Regions from separate parts of the Devosia yakushimensis genome, predicted to be linked through region 2. Evidence: predicted binding sites of a transcription regulator. Region 2 holds the regulator's gene; each other region holds the start of a gene.
The links. Region 2 encodes PhoB, which activates phosphate uptake and scavenging genes when phosphate is short. Its sites were predicted from a motif close to TGTCATNNANCTGTCAT; they were not measured.

Region 1 (4,131 bases), 1.5 Mb from region 2:
AATCCGCTGGTGTGGCAGCGCCATGGCTATCATGGGATCGGCCCCCTCGACTGAGGGCGCCGAAACTGCCAAGCTGGGTGAGGTGATTTGCTGGCCAGCAGGCGCAACCCTCGGGCGCTGCTGGTCGTTTTGTCAGCGAGGGAGATGTCATGCCCCGCTATTTTTTCCATTACCGCACCGATGACGAACTGATCCGCGACACCTCGGGGAGCGAATTCAGCGATCTCGATGCTGCCGAACACAATGCTGCCGAGCTGGGCCGGGCGATCATCGATCGCGCGATGAGCACCGGTGGGGATGCGCGGGTGCCGCGGTCGATCGAGATCACCGATGCGGCGGGCGTGGAGCTGCTCTATGTGGTGTTCTGGGCGGGGCCGAAGGTGGGGGATGGCCCGGGGTCGCCGGTGGAGCCGGTGACGATGCATTAGGGCTGGGAGGGCGCGCCATTCGAGCGCAGCTCTCATGGCCTTCTCACCTCAAATCGCTCCAGTGGAGCGATTTGCCCTGCGGAACGGCTTCGATCCACCGTGTCATTCCCGCGCAGGCGGGAATCCATTCTTTCCAGACCTCGTAACAAGAGTGGATTCCCGCCTGCGCGGGAATGACGTCGTGGGATGTCGACGGGATCGCCGTTAGGTCTATTGGTAGAGCGCCGGTCGCCGGTGCCTATTGTGCATAGATCTGGTCGAAGACGCCGCCATCGCCGAAGAATTCGGGTTGGGCTTTGCGCCAGCCGCCGAAGTCTTCGATGGTGACCAGGTTCACCTCGCCAAAGCGGGCAATGTCCTCGGGAGCGGCAGCCTCGGGCTTGAACGGGCGGTAGTAATTGGCCGCAGCAATGGCCTGGCCCTCGTCGGAATAGAGATATTCGAGGTAGGCCGTGGCCAGGTCGGTATTGCCCTTCTTTTCCGCATTGCCCACCACCAGAGCCACCGGCGGTTCGGCCAGGATCGAGACCGAAGGCGTCACGATGTCGAAGGCGTCCGGACCCAGTTCTTCAAGGGCGAGATAGGCTTCGTTTTCCCAGGCCAGCAGCACGTCGCCAATGCCGCGCTGCACGAAGGTGGTGGTGGAACCGCGGGCACCGGTATCGAGCACCGGGACATGCTTATAGAGCTCGGTGATATAGGTCTTGGCGGTCTCGTCGCTCCCGCCCGGCTGCGCCTTGGCCCAGGCCCAGCCCGCCAGCAGGTTCCAGCGGGCGCCGCCCGAGGTCTTGGGATTGGGGGTGATGACTTCGACGCCATCCTTGATCAGGTCGCCCCAGTCGTTGAGGCCCTTGGGATTGCCCTTGCGGACCAGGAAGACGATGGTCGAGGTATAGGGGGCGTTGTTGTTCTCGAAGGTGCCGCGCCAGTTTTCCGGGATCAGGGCCGGATTGGCATCGGCAATGGCGTTGATGTCGCTTTCCAGCGCCAGGGTGACCACATCGGCCTCGAGGCCATCGATGACGGTGCGAGCCTGGGCGCCGGAGCCGCCATGGGTGGTCTGGACGGCCACGGTCTCGCCCTTGGTTTCCTGCCAATGGGCGATAAAGGCCTGGTTGAACTGCTGGTAGAGCTCCCGCGTCGGATCGTAGCTCACATTGATCAAGGTGCGGTCCTGGCCGTGGCTGGTGACGGCAAAACCGAGCACCAGGGATGCGGCTAGGCCCGTGAGGGCGAGAATCCTGGTCAGGCGTTTCATTGCTTCAGCTCCCGCGTGGGTCGTTGCGGGAGGCTAGCCAGATCGTGGAGGCATCGCAACCTTTTGCCAACATTGGGCCTCTGCCCCTGGTGGGTGGCGGGATAGGCGCCGGCGGCAAAATGCGTACCGTCATTGGCTGTCATCCACACATCGCGCGCTCGCGCTATTGTGCGAAGGGATGGCAGACAGCGCGCGCCCGGGTGCCTAGAATGACGGCGCGAGACTGGGAGTATTGAACGTGACGCACGAAGACAGGTCCAACCGGCAGATCATGCTGGAGCGGGCAGCACTTCTATTGGCCGCCGAGCCGGGATTTGGGCGCTTCTTCAAGGCCGCCATCCTGGCGACCGACGGCGAAGACCTCGGCACCCAGGCGGCCGACGCGTTCGAATCAGTCTTGCGGCAGGCCTATGGGCACCTGCTGGCCTATGAGGGCGAAAACAGCCGGATCGTGGCGGCGCGGCCGGCAGCGGCGGGCGAAGCGCTCGTGCTCGACATCATTTCCCCGGACATGCCGTTCATCGTCGACAGCGCGCTGGCGGCCGTGCGGGCGGCGGGCGGTTCCGTGCGGCTGTTCACCCACCCGGTGGTGCATGTGGGCAATGGCGAGGTGACCGAGGCTAATGGGCGTTCGCTGAGCCTGTTGCATATTCACAGCGACCCGGTGGCCGATGTCGACGGGCTGGTGACGGAAATCCAGAATACCATGGCCGATGTGGCTCATGCGGTGCGCGACTGGCAGCCCATGCTGGAGCGCCTGCGCCGTGCGGCCAAGGACCTGGAGCGCATCAAGGGACAGCAGCGCGATGAGGCGCTGGCCTTTATCGACTGGCTGATCGAGCACAATTTCACCTTCCTGGGACTGCGCCAATATGGCGTGGAGGGCGAGGCCCTGGCCCCCGTCCCCGGCAGCGGGCTGGGCATTTTGCGCGACCCCGATGTTCGGGTGCTGCGCAGCGGCGCGGACTATGTGGAAACGACGCCGCAGCACACCGCCTTCATGGCCGAGGGCGATCCGCTGCTGGTGACCAAGGCCAATGTGCGCTCGCGGGTGCATCGGCGGGTGCATCTGGATTATGTGGGCGTGAAGCTGTTCGGCGCTAATGGCGAGCCGGTGGGCGAATTGCGCGTTGTGGGGCTGTTTACCGCCCAGGCGCTGGCCATGCCGCATACCGATGTGCCGATCATCAGGCGGAAGATTGCCGAGGTGATGCGGAAATCGGGGCTCGATCCGCTGGGGCATGACGGCCGGGCGCTGCTGAGCGCGCTGGACTCCTATCCCCGCGATGAGCTGTTCCAGATCGGGGTGGACCAGCTTTATGAATTTTCCAGCGCGATTTCGGCTCTCTACGACCGGCCGCGGGTGCGGGTTTTGCCGCGTATCGACCGGTTCGACAATTTCGTCTCGATCTTGGTTTACGTGCCGCGCGACCGCTATGACGGGGAAGCACGGGCGCGGATCACGCGCTATCTGGCGCAGGTTTATGACGGGCGGGTTTCGGCATTCTATCCGAATTTCCCCGAAGGTGAGCTGGTCCGGCTGCATGTGATTATCGGGCGGATTGCCGGGCCGACGCCGCAGCCGAGCCGTGGCGAATTGGAAGCGCGGGTGGATGCGCTGACCTCCAATTTCGGCGACACGCTGGCGGCGACGGCTGAGAACCCTGCCTCGATCAGTGATTATCGCGGGGCGTTTTCGGCGGCCTATCAATCGCGCAACACGGCAGAAGATGCTCATACCGACATTGCCGTGCTGCAGGGGCTGGGCGACGGCGTCGCCATCAAGCTGCGCAGCCGGACGGGCGCGGATGGCTCGCTCGGGTTGCGGTTCTATCATCGCGGCACGGCTATTCCGCTGAGCGACCGAGTGCCGATGCTGGAGGCCTTCGGGTTCCGGGTAATCGACGAGCGGACCTATACGATCGTGCCGCGCGACGGGGTGGAGCGGTATCTGCACGATATGGTGCTGGAGCCGACCGAAGCCGGGTTCGACGTGGCGACGCGGGGCGCGGCGGTCGAAGACGGGCTATTGGCGGTGTGGCATGGCGAGGCAGAGAGCGACCAGCTCAATGCGCTGGTGAGCCGCACGAGTCTGGCCTGGCATGACGTGGCGCTGTTGCGCGCGCTATCGCGCTATGTGCGGCAGATCGGTATCTCCTATTCGCAGCGCTATATTGCGAACGTGCTGGTCAAGCAGGCCGGGGCGGCGACGGCGCTGATCGCATTGTTCAATGCGCTGCACGACCCCAGGGCTAATGAACGCGAAGTGGCTGCCGAACAGGCGCGCGAGGATATCGCCGCGGCGCTCGATGCCATGGCTTCGCTGGACGAGGACACTATCGTCCGCCGCTTCCTCAACCTGATGGAAGCCTCGGTGCGAACCAATGCGTTCCAGCGTGATGCGGATGGCAATCGCATGCCGGCGCTGGCGATCAAGTTCAACAG
Region 2 (4,131 bases):
GGTCTGGTGCTGACCCTGATGACCCTGCCCACCATCATCATCGCCACCCGCGGTGCGCTTCTCGGCGTCTCCCCCGCCCTGCGCCAGGCGGCGCTCGGCATGGGTGCCAGCAAGACGCAGATGGTGTTCCATCACGTGCTGCCGGTCACCTTCCCCTCGATCCTGACCGCCACCATCCTGGGCGTTGCCCATGCGCTGGGCGAAACGGCTCCCCTGCTGCTGATCGGCATGAAGGCCTTCGTCGCCGCCGTGCCCGCCACCCCGCTCGACCAGGCCACCGCTCTGCCGGTCCAGATCTATCTCTGGCAGGGCAATGAAAACCGCAATTTCTTCGAACCCCGCACCGCCGCCGCGATCATGGTGCTTCTCGTCGTCATGATCATGCTCAACGGCGTCGCGATTTATCTCCGCTCGAAGCTCGAAAAGCGCGCATAGTGAGAAGGAACAGCTCCAAATGGACATGCTCGCCGGCAAGGTTAAAATGACCCACCAGACTGTGAACTCCACCATGAATCCCACAGACGCACTCGAACGCCCGATCCGCCTGCACGCCAAGGACGTCACCGTCCATTACGGCGCCAAGCAGGCCCTGCACGGCATCTCGATCGACATTCCCGACCGTGCTGTCACCTCCTTCATCGGCCCCTCGGGCTGCGGCAAGTCGACCTTCCTGCGCTGCATCAACCGCATGAACGACACCATCGAAGGTGCCAAGGTCGGCGGCCTGATCGAGCTGGATGGCGAGAACATCTACGATCCCAGCCTCGACGTCGTGGAACTGCGCGCCCGCATCGGCATGGTGTTTCAGAAGCCCAACCCCTTCCCCAAGTCGATCTATGACAACGTCGCCTATGGCCCCAAGATTCACGGCCTGGCCCGCTCCAAGACCGACCTTGACGAGATCGTGGTATCTTCCCTGCGCAAGGCGGGCCTGTTCGAGGAAGTCAAGGACCGCCTCAACGAACCCGGCACCGGCCTGTCCGGTGGCCAGCAGCAGCGCCTCTGCATTGCCCGCGCCATCGCCGTCAGCCCCGAAGTGATCCTGATGGACGAGCCCTGCTCGGCCCTCGACCCCATCGCCACCGCCATCATCGAGGAACTGATCGATGAGCTGCGCGAGAACTACACCATCGTCATCGTGACGCACTCCATGCAGCAGGCCGCCCGCGTCAGCCAGCGCACGGCCTTCTTCCACCTGGGCAATCTGATCGAGGAAGGCGTCACCGAAGACATCTTCACCAATCCGGTCAACAAGCAGACCCAGGACTACATCATGGGCCGCATCGGCTGATCGAACCCCGGACCAAGAGAGACAACGACATGCCCACTTCCGGCCCCGAACATATCGTCTCGTCCTACAATGACGAGCTCGTCGCCCTGGCCCAGTCGATCGCCGAAATGGGCGGTCAGGTCGAGGTCGCCATCGAGAACGGCACCAAGGCGCTGCTGCGCCTGGACCGTGAGCTGGCCGATCTCACCATCATCGCCGATCAGCGCATCGACGACATGCAGCGCCGGATCGACGACATGGCCGTCTCCATGATCGCCCGCCGCCAGCCCATGGCGTCCGACCTGCGCTCGATCATCACCGCCATCCATGTCGCTTCCGATCTCGAACGTGTCGGCGACATGGCCAAGCAGCTGGCCCGCCGCTCGCTCAAGCTCGAAGGCCTCAACCTGCAGCCGACCTTCTATAACGGCGTCAAGAACATGACCAATCTGGTCCTCCGCCAGATCAAGGATGCTCTCGACTCCTATTCGAGCCGCGACTCCGCCGGCGCCATCGAAGTGTGCAATCGCGACGACGAGGTGGACGCCATGTACACCTCCCTGTTCCGCGAATTGCTCACCTACATGATGGAAGATCCGCGCAACATCACGCCCTGCACTCACCTGTTGTTCTGTGCCAAGAACCTCGAGCGCATCGGCGACCACGCCACCAATATCGCAGAACGCGCCTATTACCTGCAGACTGGCAAGCAGCTCACATCCGAAGTGGTGGAGCTGCATCGTACCCAGCTCAAGGCCTAGCCCATGCCGGCAACTATTCTCGTCGTCGAGGACGAAGGCGATATCGCCATCCTCCTGCGCTACAATCTCGAAGCCGAAGGTTTCCGCGTCGTCACCGCGGAAACCGGGGATGAGGCCCAGAGCCAGATCCACGAAAAGCTGCCCGACCTCATCCTGCTCGATTGGATGCTGCCGGAGATTTCGGGTATCGAACTCTGCCGGCGCCTGCGTGCTCGCGAGGAAACCGCCCGCGTGCCGATCATCATGCTCACCGCCCGTGGCGAAGAGGAAGAGCGCGTTCGCGGTCTTTCGACCGGCGCCGACGACTATATCGTCAAGCCCTTCTCCGTGCCTGAGCTGATCGCCCGCATTCATGCCCTGCTGCGCCGCGCCAATCCCAATCTGGTAACGGCCGCCCTCAAGGTCGGCGATCTCGAGCTCGACCGCACCACCCACCGCGTCCGCCGCGCCAATCGCGACGTCCATCTCGGCCCCACCGAATACCGCCTGCTCGAATATCTCATGCGCCATCCCGGCCGAGTCTATTCGCGCGAGCAATTGCTCGATGGCGTCTGGGGCAACGATGTCTATGTCGATGAGCGCACCGTCGACGTGCATATCGGCCGTCTCCGCCGCGCCATCAATCGCGGCCGCGAATCCGACCCTATCCGCACCGTCCGCGGCGCCGGCTACGCCTTCGACGAACGCTTCGCCCAAGTCGCCTGACCCCCAAAAGCATCCTCACTACGAAATCCCCGCGAAAGCGGGGATTTTCGTTTGTGCGCATAGAAACGGCAGGCCACAGCGCACCCCCACCGGCCAGTCCCTCCCCCTATCAGGGGGAGGCTAGGAGGGGGTACTCCAATGGCCACGTAGGAACAGAAATCCCAGCAACTCGATGTCACCCTCCCCTTGATGGGGAGGGCCAGGGAGGGGTGAGGGAAGCCACAAAGGCTCGATGGTAACCACTACCCCACAAAAGGGCCCATGCTACCATCCCCCCACCGCCCTCCCTCGAGTCGCCTGTAATGTCCTCCACATCCCGGCTCAACCCGCTGCACCTGCTGATCGCCTTCGGCACCGGCGGCCTGCTCACGTTGATGGTCTTTTTCAACGGCGAACTGGGCCGCTACGGCAATGCCCTCTTCTCCTCCTGGGCAGCGCATGGCACCGGTACCGTCGCCGCTCTCGTCTTCCTCGCCCTGCTCTACCGCCACCGTCCGGCTGCCGCTTCCGAACCAAAACCTCGCGCGCCACTCTGGGCCTATCTCGGGGGCATATCGGGCGCCGCCACGGTCATGCTGACTTCCACCACGGTAAACTCCCCGCTTGCCTTGGCCGGAACGCTGGCTCTGGGTCTGGCCGGCCAGGTCGTTTTCAGCCTCGCTGCCGACCGCTGGGGCCTGTTCGGCCTGCCCAAACGCCGCCTCGAATGGCGCGATCTCGCTGCCGTGCTCCTGATCCTGGCCGGCAGTGCCCTGATCATCCTTGTCGGCATGGGAGGACGCCCGTGATCGTCCCCATCCTCTATGCCGTGCTGGCCGGGCTTCTGGTCGGCCTCAGCCGCCAGCTCAATGGGCGCCTAGCCCTTTCAAGCTCCCCATTGATCGCCTCGTTCTGGAACCACCTTGTGGGCTTCGTCGCGCTTACCGCGCTGGGCCTCGCCATTGGCGGCCTGATCCCGGCCGGAGCGGCCGACGCCCCCTGGCACGCCTATATCGGCGGCCCCATCGGCGTCATCTTCGTCGCCTCCGGCAGCTGGCTCATTCCCCGTATCGGCGCAGTCAACACCGCTCTTCTGGTCATCGGCGGCCAGATGGTTTCCGGCGTCCTGCTCGACCTCGCCCGCGGTGCCCCCTCGACCCTTTGGGCCAGCGCGCTAGGAGTAGTGCTCATCCTGGGCGGCATGGCGCTGACACAGCGGCGGCGGTAGCCCCAATCTATCCCTCTTATCCCCGCCACCAAAACCTCCCGCATACTGCCTCCATCTTCCGGGATACGGGCGGCGCTGCAGCGACGAGCGTCCGGAGGCCAGCCGGGGGAGTGGGGGTCGCGCTCTGCTCCGGGTCGAGCGGACAAGGCAATCGGGCGGGCGCTACGGCAAACGCTGGGGTCTGCGAT
Region 3 (4,131 bases), on a different contig from region 2:
CTTCATCGCGGTCGGCGAACGCATCGTGGTCGATACGGCCGAAGCCACCTATATGCGCCGGGCGGACTGATCATGGCCCGTTCAGCTCTTCTCAACGTCATGGTCGGCGCCGCTCTCAAGGCCGGCCGTTCGCTCACCAAGGATTTTGCCGAAGTCGAAAACCTGCAGGTGTCCCGCAAGGGGCCGGCAGACTTCGTCTCAAAGGCCGACCTGCGCGCCGAACAGATCGTCTTCGACGAACTCAAAAAGGCCCGCCCCACCTATGCTTTCCTGATGGAAGAAGGCGGAGAAGTCGCCGGCACCGATGGCCAGCACCGCTGGATCATCGATCCGCTCGACGGCACCACCAATTTCCTGCACTCGATCCCGCTATTTGCCGTGGCAATCGCCCTTGAACGCGCCAACGAGATCGTCGCCTCGGTGATATACAATCCCGTGCTGGACGAGCTCTACACCGCCGAAAAGGGTGGCGGCACCTGGGTCAACGATCGCCGCCGCCTGCGCATTGGCGGTCGTCGGCACCTCGCCGATGCCGTGGTCTGCACCGGCATCAAGACGCAGGGCACCGCCAACGACACGCTGCAACTGCGCCAGCTCGCCGCCATCAATCCAGCCGTTGCCGGCATCCGCCGCTCCGGCTCGATCTCCATGGACCTGGCCTGGCTGGCCGCCGGCCGTTACGATGCGGTCTGGGAAGCGGGTCTGGCCCCCTGGGACGTGGCCCCGGGCCTGCTCATGGTCAAGGAAGCCGGTGGCACCGTTACCGATTTCGCCGGCAGCCCCGGCTCGATCTGGAACGGCCAGGTGGTTGCGGGCAATGAAGCCCTGCACGCCGCCCTGCTCAAGCAGCTCAAGCCGATCCAGTAGCCTGTCGCTCAACCGAGCGGCAGCAATTCCTCGAACCAGTTCATATCCTCAAAACTGCAGAAGGCCGGTGCGCGCAATTGCAGCACCGGCGCCTGCACGCGGATCATGGCCAGCACGTCATCGAGCATATCCTGCCATTCCGGCAGCGCCCCATCGTCGAGCCAGTCGATGAGATAGGCAAAGGTGATGTGGAATATGTAGCTGTCGTGATCGGGATGCCGATAGCCCAGCAGGGCCGCCAGATCATTGCGCCAGCCGGCCATGGCGCGGCGGTCGGCCTCGGTAATGCCCGCGACCACCAGCCCCGTCGGAACCGCGCCGATCACCTCCACGGCAAAGGGTGCGCCACCGGAATATGGCGCCAGCCGCTCGAGCATAAGCTCGGTCATGACATCGACCGGCGCATCCAGCGGCACGCCATCGGGCCAATAGGTGCGCGCTCTATTGCCTTCGAGAATGCCCTGAAACAGCGTCATATGCAGGCTTTCGGGTGCGGTGAAGGCCAATTGCCGTGCCTGTGGCATGGCGAGATATCGCTGACGCGCGGCGCGCAGCACCCGTTCGGTATCCGTGCCCTCCTGCAGATGGCACACCACGGTATTGCCCCGCTCCGGCAGAAAAATGCCGTCGCGATTATAGCGTGTTCCCAGATGGCGTGGCGCGACCGGCTGCTGGCTGCGGGAAAACATCTGCAATTGGGGAGAAATCATGGCCATCGACATGGCAGGCTCCGGGAAAGATCGGTTCGGCACAGCGCTACGCGCCCTAAACGAAACCTCTGTGACAGCTGTGCCCGCACACAAACCTTTGTCATTGCCCTGCCACGCGGCACTGACTAGTCTTGGTGGTGATTTGCGCGCGTGAGGCAAGGTTCAGGCAAAGATGACGCAAGGCTATGATCCATACCATCTCGCTAGCCCCACTGTTTATCTCATCAAGATCCTGATTTTCCTGGTGCTTGTGGCGCTGGTGGCAGCCATTCTGTTCACCACCATCGTCACCTTCTTCTGGGCCAATCCCTTTATCAATTCGATGATCTTCCTGGCCCTGTTCATCGGCATTTTCCTCAGCTTCCGCCAGATATTCCGCCTTTTTCCCGAGGTGAAATGGGTCAATTCCCTGCAGGACGGCAATGTGTCCAACGTCCGCCCGCCGGTGCTGTTGGCGCCGGTGGCGGGCCTGTTGCGCGAGCGGATCGGGGAAGCGGTCATCACCCCATCCTCCATGCGCTCCATTCTCGACAGCGTCGGCAACCGGCTCGATGAGGCCAAGGACACCTCCCGCTATCTCACCGGGCTGCTGGTCTTTCTGGGCCTGATGGGTACCTTTTACGGCCTGCTGGAAACCGTCACCAGCGTCGCCGGGGTGATTAATTCGCTCGACGTCACCAATACCGATAGCGCCTCCCAATTCTCGAGTCTGCGCGAGGGCCTGTCCGCCCCGCTGGCTGGCATGGGCACGGCCTTTTCCTCCTCGCTCTTCGGCCTTGCCGGTTCGCTGGTGCTGGGCTTTCTCGATCTCCAGACCAGCCAGGCGCAGAACGCCTTTTATACGGATCTGGAAGACTGGATGACCTCGATGACGGAGCTCGACCATCCCGTTTCGGCCATGCAGGCCAACGCTGGTGGACCGGATATGCAGGCCATGTTCGATAAGCTCGGCAGCTCGATGCAGAACCAGAATTCCTCCCAGAACGCCATCCGCGCCATGGCCGAGCTGGCGCGCGGCATCGATGGCCTGGTCAAGCATATCCGCACCGAGCAGGACGATCTGCGCAAGCATATCAATGAACAGGCCGAGACCAATCAGAAGCTGCGCGAACTGATCGAAGCGGTCCTTTCCCAGGCCGATACCGAGCGGCGGAACTAATGGCAGGAGCGCGCTCCCGCCGGCGCATCGAGGCCAATTACTGGCCCGGCTTCGTCGACGCCCTGTCGAGCCTTCTGCTCGTCATTATCTTCCTTCTAAGCCTGTTCATGCTGACCCAGTTTTTCCTGGGCCAGGAGCTGCAGGGGCGTGACACCGCGCTCTCCCGGCTCAACAGCCAGATCGCCGAACTGACCGACCTGCTGCAGCTCGAACGCGCCAATTCGGACGATCTGACCTCCCAGATCGCCAATCTGACCGCGACCCTGGCTACCGCCCAATCCGACAATGCCGAGCTCACCGGCCAGCTTTCGGGCATCGGTACGGGCCTCGCCGGTAAGGACGAAACCATTGCCGGGCTGCAATCCCAGCTGACCGACGCACAGGACCTCTCCGACGAGGCCAATGCCCAGATCACCCTCCTCAACCAGCAATTGGCCGCCTTGCGCACCCAGATCGGGGCCCTCGAATCCGCACTTGAGGCGTCGGAGACCCGCGATACCGAATCGCGCACCCAGATCGCCGATCTCGGCCGCCGCCTCAATCTGGCCCTCGCCCAGCGCGTGCAGGATTTGAGCCGCTACCGCTCCGACTTCTTCGGCCGCCTGCGGCAGATCCTCGAAGGCCGCGCCGATGTGCGCGTGGTGGGCGACCGCTTCGTCTTCCAGTCCGAAGTGCTGTTCGATGCCGGCCAGGCCGATATCCAGCCCGGCGGCACGCCCGATCTCGATGCCCTTGCGGCAGCCATCCTGCAGCTCGAAACCGAAATTCCGCCCGATATCAATTGGGTATTGCGCATTGACGGCCATACCGACAAGCGCCCGATCTCCAATGCCCGCTTCCCCTCGAACTGGGAGCTATCGGCCGCCCGCGCCATCTCGGTGGCGCAATACCTGGTGACCAAGGGCGTCTCGCCCAACCGGCTGGTCGCCGCCGGCTTCGGCGAATTCACCCCCCTCGACCCCGCCGACACAGACGAAGCCTACCGCCGCAACCGCCGCATCGAGTTCAAGCTGACCGAGGGGTGAGGGGGCAGGACCGGAGGGACACGAGGTTGTAGTTCGCGATCCACTCCACCCACAACGTCATTCCCGCCTGCGCGGGAATGACGCGGTGGGTGGTAGAGAAAATTGGACCAACAAAAACGGTTCTATGTTTACATTCTGGCCAGCGGCAAAAATGGCACGCTCTATACAGGCGTTACGAGCAATCTAGTCAGCCGCATTTACATCCACCGCAACGACCTCGTCGATGGCTTCTCCAAGCGCTACGCCGTGCACAACCTGATCTGGTTCGAACACCACGAGACTGCGGACTCGGCAATTACCCGCGAAAAGCAGATCAAGAAATGGCGTCGCCAATGGAAGGAAAAGCTGATCGAACAGCAAAATCCACATT

Region 1: a site for PhoB is predicted at 1,824-1,840, ahead of QQL79_RS10665 (NAD-glutamate dehydrogenase). Genes of this name have one in related genera too.
Region 3: a site for PhoB is predicted at 1,637-1,653, ahead of QQL79_RS18695 (DUF1868 domain-containing protein). Genes of this name have one in related genera too.

The regions. Positions count from the first base shown of each region.
Region 1 is NZ_BSNG01000001.1:2,183,418-2,187,548, forward strand. It holds gene QQL79_RS10650 (flavin reductase family protein) at 1-54, shown strand, start outside; gene QQL79_RS10655 (DUF6894 family protein) at 150-428, shown strand; gene QQL79_RS10660 (sulfate ABC transporter substrate-binding protein) at 667-1,686, opposite strand; gene QQL79_RS10665 (NAD-glutamate dehydrogenase) at 1,925-4,131, shown strand, end outside.
Region 2 is NZ_BSNG01000001.1:715,313-719,443, reverse strand. It holds gene pstA (phosphate ABC transporter permease PstA) at 1-435, shown strand, start outside; gene pstB (phosphate ABC transporter ATP-binding protein PstB) at 509-1,291, shown strand; gene phoU (phosphate signaling complex protein PhoU) at 1,321-2,031, shown strand; gene phoB (phosphate regulon transcriptional regulator PhoB) at 2,035-2,736, shown strand; gene QQL79_RS03410 (DMT family transporter) at 3,039-3,524, shown strand; gene QQL79_RS03405 (DMT family transporter) at 3,521-3,943, shown strand.
Region 3 is NZ_BSNG01000003.1:23,866-27,996, forward strand. It holds gene efp (elongation factor P) at 1-70, shown strand, start outside; gene QQL79_RS18690 (inositol monophosphatase family protein) at 73-867, shown strand; gene QQL79_RS18695 (DUF1868 domain-containing protein) at 876-1,589, opposite strand; gene QQL79_RS18700 (flagellar motor protein MotA) at 1,750-2,736, shown strand; gene QQL79_RS18705 (peptidoglycan -binding protein) at 2,736-3,761, shown strand; gene QQL79_RS18710 (GIY-YIG nuclease family protein) at 3,864-4,131, shown strand, end outside.